One region of the Paenibacillus oryziterrae genome, then DNA from elsewhere that is predicted to be linked to it. Evidence: riboswitches for the same ligand, from Rfam matches in the RefSeq annotation. Region 1 holds a riboswitch; the other holds the start of a gene.
What was found. A riboswitch is a leader RNA that binds a small molecule or an ion and turns the genes downstream of it on or off. The one in region 1 is predicted to bind S-adenosylmethionine.
Positions count from the first base shown of each region.

Region 1 (3,417 bases):
ACGGTTCAACGTGAACAGCTGCAACAGATACCAGGTCTGTTCCGTTTTGTTTATTTTGATCATCGAGGTAAGGTTTGTGCTGGAAGAAGTTCGCATCCAGTTCACCTTCAGCGAGTTGTGTATTCGGAAGGATATAGTCCGTGAATTCTTTGATTTCAAGCTTTACGCCTTGTGCTTCCAGCTGTGGAGCGATAGCTTCCAGTATTTCAGCATGTGGAATCGGAGAAGCGCCAATCACCAGGGTAACAGGTTCAGCAGCAGGTGCTTCAGTAGCTTCAGCTGTTGCTTCGCCAGCAGGTGCATTCGTCGCAGCCGCGTTGGAAGAATTATTGTTGTTGTTGCCGCAAGCTGCCAGCACCACGATCAGTGTCAGGCTAAAGAACATCAGCAATACTTTTTTCATTTGTAAATCCCCCTCTTAACAGTATGATTTAAATTTATGAATAAGGATATCTATGTGGATGTACCTTATTTCCGTGTAAAATACCGGACCAGCCGGTCTCCCGCCATCTGCAGCAACTGCACCAGCAGCACCAGCAGAATGATGGATACAATCATGACTTCCTTCTGATAACGGTGGTATCCGTATCGGATTGCCAGATCCCCAAGACCTCCGCCTCCAACCGACCCGGACATTGCGGTGTAGGATACAAGCGTAACAACCGCAATTGTAATGCCGGCTACCAGACCCGGAAGTGCTTCAGGTAGCAGTACTCGCGTAATGATCTGCCAGGTGGAAGCTCCCATACCCTGCGCCGCTTCGATGACGCCACGGTCTACCTCGCGCAACGAGGTTTCAACCAGACGGGCCAGGAATGGAACTGCTCCGATAACCAACGCCGGGATAATGCCTTTAACACCAATGGAGGTTCCCACAATCTCACGGCTTAATGGAATAACGGCAATCATCAAAATGATGAAAGGCACAGACCGGAGAATGTTGACGATAAAGGATGCTATTCCGTAAAGTACGCGAATTCCCGGGGTTGTTGATCTCCCCCACAAATATAGCACAATTCCGAGTGGAATACCAAGAATAATTGTGAACAATGATGAAAATCCTAACATCTTGAGTGTATCCCATGTCCCCGTAAGCATTTCATCCCATTTAATCAAGGAAAAATCGAGTGGTTTGTTCATACCAGCACCTCCACATCAAGCCCTTGGGTGGTCAATTCGGTAATTGTAGCGCCCACAGCATCCGGCGAGCCTTCAAATCGGACGATCAGTTGCCCATAAGGTACATCCTTGATCGTCGATATCGTACCCTGCAGAATGGCAAAATTGACGCCGGTTCCGCTCGCTACCCGGGACAGGGTGGACTCATACGTTTTTTGCCCGAGGAACGTAATCTTGACCGCTTTTGACGAATCTGGTTGTCCTTCGATAGCAGCCCGGAGCGGCCCATCATTCTTCGCTTCGCTACGAATGAACTCCCGTGTAATGTCATGCTTTGGCTTCAGGAACACCTCGGTCACATCACCCTGCTCGACAATTCCGCCTCCATGGATGACCGCAACCCGGTCGCAGATACTCTGAATGACATGCATCTCATGTGTGATTAACACAATGGTCAGATGAAACCGCTTGTTGATATCCAGCAGCAGCTTCAGAATGGAATCGGTCGTCTGCGGATCAAGCGCAGAGGTCGCTTCGTCGCAGAGCAGCACGTCCGGTTCGCTGGCAAGTGCACGGGCAACCCCGACACGCTGCTTCTGTCCGCCTGATAGTTGCGCCGGGTATTTATTTTTGTGCTCTTCCAGACCCACAAGCGCCAGCAGCTCCGATACCTTACTCTCAATCGCTGCTCTAGGCGTACCAGCCAGCCGCAACGGAAAAGCGATATTCTCATAGACGGTTGCTGAGGACAGCAGATTAAAATGTTGAAAGATCATACCGATCTTCCGGCGCTGATTCTGCAGCTGCCTGCGGTTAAGCTTAGTTAACTCCACTCCGTCTACCCAAACTTCACCTTCTGTCGGACGTTCCAGCAAATTGATACAACGGATCAATGTGCTTTTTCCCGCACCGGAGTGACCGATCACACCGAATATCTCTCCTTTTCGGATTGATAAATCAAGATTTGAGAGTGCAGTAGCCGCACTTTTGCCTTTCCCGTACACCTTGGTCAAACTTTTAAGTTCTATCATGTAGCCGTCCCTCCTTTTTTGCTTATTTGCATATAAAAAAGACCCCGACGATCATTCGCAGATCGCAAGAGGCCCTGTTTCGTTTATATACAATGCCGTCTCATCTGCCAAAGGCCGCATCACGTATACGGCATTGTAGGAATTAGCACCATGACATTGCTGCTCTGAGTCAAAACTGACTGTCAGAACATCAATCGGTTGCCGGGCTTCATCGGGCCTATCCCTCCGCCGCTCTCGATAAGATTCTAGTATTCAATTAGTTAACGCTGCTTGTAAAGATGTTAATGCAAGTAAGTATAGGATATATTCAGTTTCTTTGTCAAAGAAAAAATTTTGGAACTATCATCAGCTTCTGTTTTTAGAAGCAGTTGACGTCTTATTCCATTGCTCGATACTGTAGCGGTAAGCCTGTACGAGAGATTTGCATGCCATTTCAAGCCCCTGCTGAAGATCCTCAAGATGACTATCCAGATCCTCAAGTTTCACCTTGTTGTGGAGACCCTGATGCCGCTGCCACAGATCGTCCTGCATCTCGGAATTCATGTAATGAATCTCGGAATTCCGGCGTTTTCGCAGGTTTTGCAGTGGCACCCTGTACAAATTTTTGATTGTTTCAAGCTGACCAGCAAGCACCGTATGCTCATTGATGATTTGAAACTGACGCAGCACCGTAAAGTAAGAAAAGTGGGCTTTTACTTTGGAGGTATTCAGATTATAGAGCGTGTTAAGTACTGTACCCAGCTTGTCCAGCAGGGAGAATACACGGATAAATCCATTTTTATAAAAATACACATATCGTGCATATTCTCCCTGCTCAGCGGCCTCCATATCGTCGATATTCCCGCTGACCACCGATTTACGGAAAAATGCCGCGGCGAACAGGCTTTGTTCCAGCTCATCCAGGGAGGACATCAGTCCCCGGGTCCAAATCTCCAGCTCACGGAACTCATGGCTGCGATCCTCGTGAATGTTCATTTCCTTGCGCAGCAGCGCCGCCATTCTGCCCATTTCATCCATGGCCTCGCCTAATACTCCGCTATTTACACGGGGTGGTTCCCCCAGCAGCACACGCAGCATACCGCTTCCTCCTTACGCAATCCTGTTATCCGCTTTATTCTTCCAAATCCAAGCCCGCTCTATCCGCTTCCCTTGGTCTGACCATTATTCGCTTCTTACACCAAGCTGCCAGACGCGGACGCTCATATAACACAACACGCCGAACAAACCTGCAATGAGCAATATATGAGACAACGCGGCAAAAATATAA
Region 1 is NZ_JBGJZO010000005.1:26,261-29,677, reverse strand. Features, by position in the region: gene ACAN55_RS07795 (MetQ/NlpA family ABC transporter substrate-binding protein) at 1-403, opposite strand, end outside; gene ACAN55_RS07790 (methionine ABC transporter permease) at 469-1,140, opposite strand; gene ACAN55_RS07785 (methionine ABC transporter ATP-binding protein) at 1,137-2,150, opposite strand; SAM riboswitch class I at 2,248-2,394, opposite strand; gene ACAN55_RS07780 (Cthe_2314 family HEPN domain-containing protein) at 2,496-3,227, opposite strand; gene ACAN55_RS07775 (COX15/CtaA family protein) at 3,312-3,417, opposite strand, start outside.

Region 2 (3,417 bases), on a different contig from region 1:
GAATACCGTCTGTAGCGCTGCCATCCCTGAGCTGCAGGCAAATCCGGCATCACCAGATTCCAGCTCAGCCGCGGCTGTCTCAAGGATCGTACGCGTAGGATTCTTGGTGCGGATATAATCAAAGCCAGTGCTCTGCCCGAGCCGCGGATGGCGAAAGGCTGTGGATTGATAAATGGGATAATTCACTGCACCGGTAGCCGGATCATCCTGTGAACCGATTTGAGCCAATCTGCTTTCAATCTTCAATTTCTCGTCCATGTTAACCCTCCTGAAATGTGCGGATCGCGTAGTTTCTCTAAATCATGTGACCAATATCGTAAGGAGTCTCCTGATATACATAATAGTTCAGCCAATTGGCAAATAATAGGTTGGCATGAGCACGCCAGACTGCCGGAGGTGTCTTTGAAGGATCATCATTAGGATAGTAATGCTTCGGCAGTGCGATATCCATACCCTTGGCGATATCACGGTCATATTCCCATTTCAGGGAGAATGGATCATATTCAGAATGTCCGGTAACAAATATCTGTCTGCCGTCTTCTGTGGCTACCAGGTACACCCCGGCTTCCTCGGACTCCGCAAGGATACGAAGCTCCGGTGATGCCAGAATATCCTCCCGTGAAACATCGGTGTGCCGGGAATGAGGAACATGGAACACCTCATCAAAGCCGCGCAGCAGCTTAACATTACTGGAGCTTAAAGTATGAGGGAATACGCCGAAACATTTCTCTTCCAGACTGACCTTGCGGACGCCGAAGTGATGATAGAGACCCGCCTGTGCCGCCCAACAAATATGAATAGTTGAAGTCACATGATCCTTGCTCCACTCAAAAATCTCCTTCAGCTCTTCCCAGTAGGTGACATCCTCAAACTCCATCTGTTCCACGGGTGCACCGGTAACAATCAGCCCATCCAGACGGCGGTCCCTGATTTCATCGAAGGTTTTATAGAAGCTTTTCAGATGCTCCGCCGAGGTATTCTTGGAGGTGTGGGAAGAAGGATGGAGCAGCACCACATCCACCTGAATCAGCGAGTTCCCGATTAAGCGCAGCAGCTGCGTCTCCGTCGTCTCTTTCGTAGGCATCAAATTAAGAATCGCAATGCGCAGCGGACGAATGTCCTGATGGTACGCTCTGCTTTCATCCATCACAAAAATATTTTCTCCGGACAATATTTCTTTTGCCGGCAAGCTGTCGGGAATTTTAATCGGCACTGATACTCCACTCCTTCTTGGGATGTTTAATCGTACACTTTCACTTCCTGAATACTCAAAAAGACCCTTCCCGGTAACGAGAAAGGTCATATTGTACTGTCATATGCGCCTCTCTCATCTGCCAGAAAATCCCAGTCTGACGATTCACGTCAAACAAGGTTCCGCAAGAATTAGCACCGTGCGTTCACACGCCGGTTGCCGGGTTTCATCGGGCTAGTCCCTCCACCTGCTCTTGATAAGATTTAGCTTTATTTAATTGATTTTTCTTTAAAAATTACTTTAAATCATGAACCTAACTTTCGTCAAGTCCATACAATGATCTCGAGCCCTGAAAATGAAAAGAATTTGTCTTGAAAGGTGCATAACCCGGCGTTATACTAGACAAGTGTTTGCATACCTGAATAAACCAAAAGAGGTGAGATGAAGAATGGAAGGCGACCCGAGCTCGCATATAAGTGCCAAGAACGATCAACCGCATAGGATTAACATCAGCTTGCCGGCGGCCGGAATAACATTTCTTCATGCCCCTCAAAGTTTATTCTGCCCTGTCTCTCTTTAGTGACCCGGCCAAGCTGATTTTTTTCTGTGCTTTTATTAGCACTCCCTGGTAAAGACTAGGGACAGAAGGAGTGAAATCAGATGAAAATCCGGCTGGTTAACGCGGGAGTTTTTACACAAATTGATGACATTGAACAAACCCTGACCGCCCCGGCGGAAGGGTTCTATTGGATTGACGCCGATGTGGAGGATCTGGAATCCATTCAGCCCTTATTTAATCTTCATGATCTGGCCGTAGAGGACTGTCTAAGTGAAGAGGATCAGCGTCCAAAGATTGAGATTTATGAAAGCCATTATTTTATTGTGGTCAACAGCATCCGTTTTGACGATGAAGAAATTTTCCTTCGCGCGCTAAACGTCTTTCTTGGAAGACATTACATTATAACTGTAACCAAGCAGAAGATTCATGAACTACGCGTCCTGAAGCCAATGCTCTGGGAACAGGAGGTCAGTGAGCCTGACCGGTTCCTGTATCTGCTGATTGACCTTGTTGTCGATAACTTTTTCTCCGTCGGTGACCGGATTGAAGCCCGAATCGAGAAGCTCGAAGAAGATCTGCTCATGCACACCAAGAAATCACATCTCAGTGAAATCATCGGTCTGCGAAGTGAAATTCTGTGGCTGAAGAAGATGCTTGGGCCGCAGAAGGAAGTTATCAATACACTGAATAAAAAGGATCTTCGCCTCATCGACGATCAGCTGCAGAAATATTTCAGCGACATCTACGAGAATGCGGTCAAGATTTCTGAAACGTTTGAGACCTATCGCGATCTTATGGGAAACTTACGAGAGGCATACCAGTCCAGTATCGCCAACCGTGCCAATGAGATCATGAGAGTGTTTACGGCGATTACGACCATATTCATGCCGCTGACCGTCATTACAGGTATTTATGGCATGAACTTTGACAATATTCCCGAGACACATTCCCAATATGGATACTATGGCGTAATCGGCGTGATGGTAACGCTGGGCTGCGGAATGATGTATATATTCAAAAAGAAAGACTGGCTATGAACGGAGATATAGAACGATCCCTTATAAAAAGACGAAGGCGCCCGGTGCAGACTGCTGGGAAGACCTTCGTCTTTTTCGCATTTATCTATCCGCCCTGCCGCTCAAGATGCTAAGAGCTTGAGGCTATGTCCAAAGCTTCCGTATGGCTACGCCGGTAACGGATCCGGATCAGGCGCAGGCGCTCATAATAGAAATCAAGTCCTCCTGGAGCGGAGAAATCTTCTCCATACACTTTGAACAGCACAGGTTTCAAAAAAGTATCCCCTAGCTCCGTATATGCATTCCACACCTTATCCTTTTCACTCTGCGGCATTCCGGCAAGCTCATGGGATATCAGCTTCTCGGCGGTATAGCCTTCTCGCTCCAACTCCTCGACGGCTTCCAGCAGGTCGCGGCGGCTTACGCCACATTCTTCCTTGAGCTGCTCCATATTGAGACCCCGTTCGATGCCCTGCAGGAGTAGTCGCCGGAGCCGCAACCGTTCCAGCTGTTTCTTATATTTCAGCTCCTTCTGCCGGTACATCCAGGAGACGAAGGCTTCCTCATCCACCTCTTTATATACCCAGCCTAGCGGGAAACCATGCTCTCTTGGAGCTTCGGCGGTAATCGCCAGCCAATCGGCTCCGAAC
Region 2 is NZ_JBGJZO010000010.1:88,112-91,528, forward strand. Features, by position in the region: gene ACAN55_RS12935 (PLP-dependent transferase) at 1-258, opposite strand, end outside; gene metA (homoserine O-acetyltransferase MetA) at 296-1,213, opposite strand; SAM riboswitch class I at 1,325-1,455, opposite strand; gene corA (magnesium/cobalt transporter CorA) at 1,853-2,788, shown strand; gene ACAN55_RS12950 (HRDC domain-containing protein) at 2,898-3,417, opposite strand, start outside.
Region 2: another riboswitch for S-adenosylmethionine. It lies ahead of metA (homoserine O-acetyltransferase MetA); the one in region 1 lies ahead of ACAN55_RS07785 (methionine ABC transporter ATP-binding protein).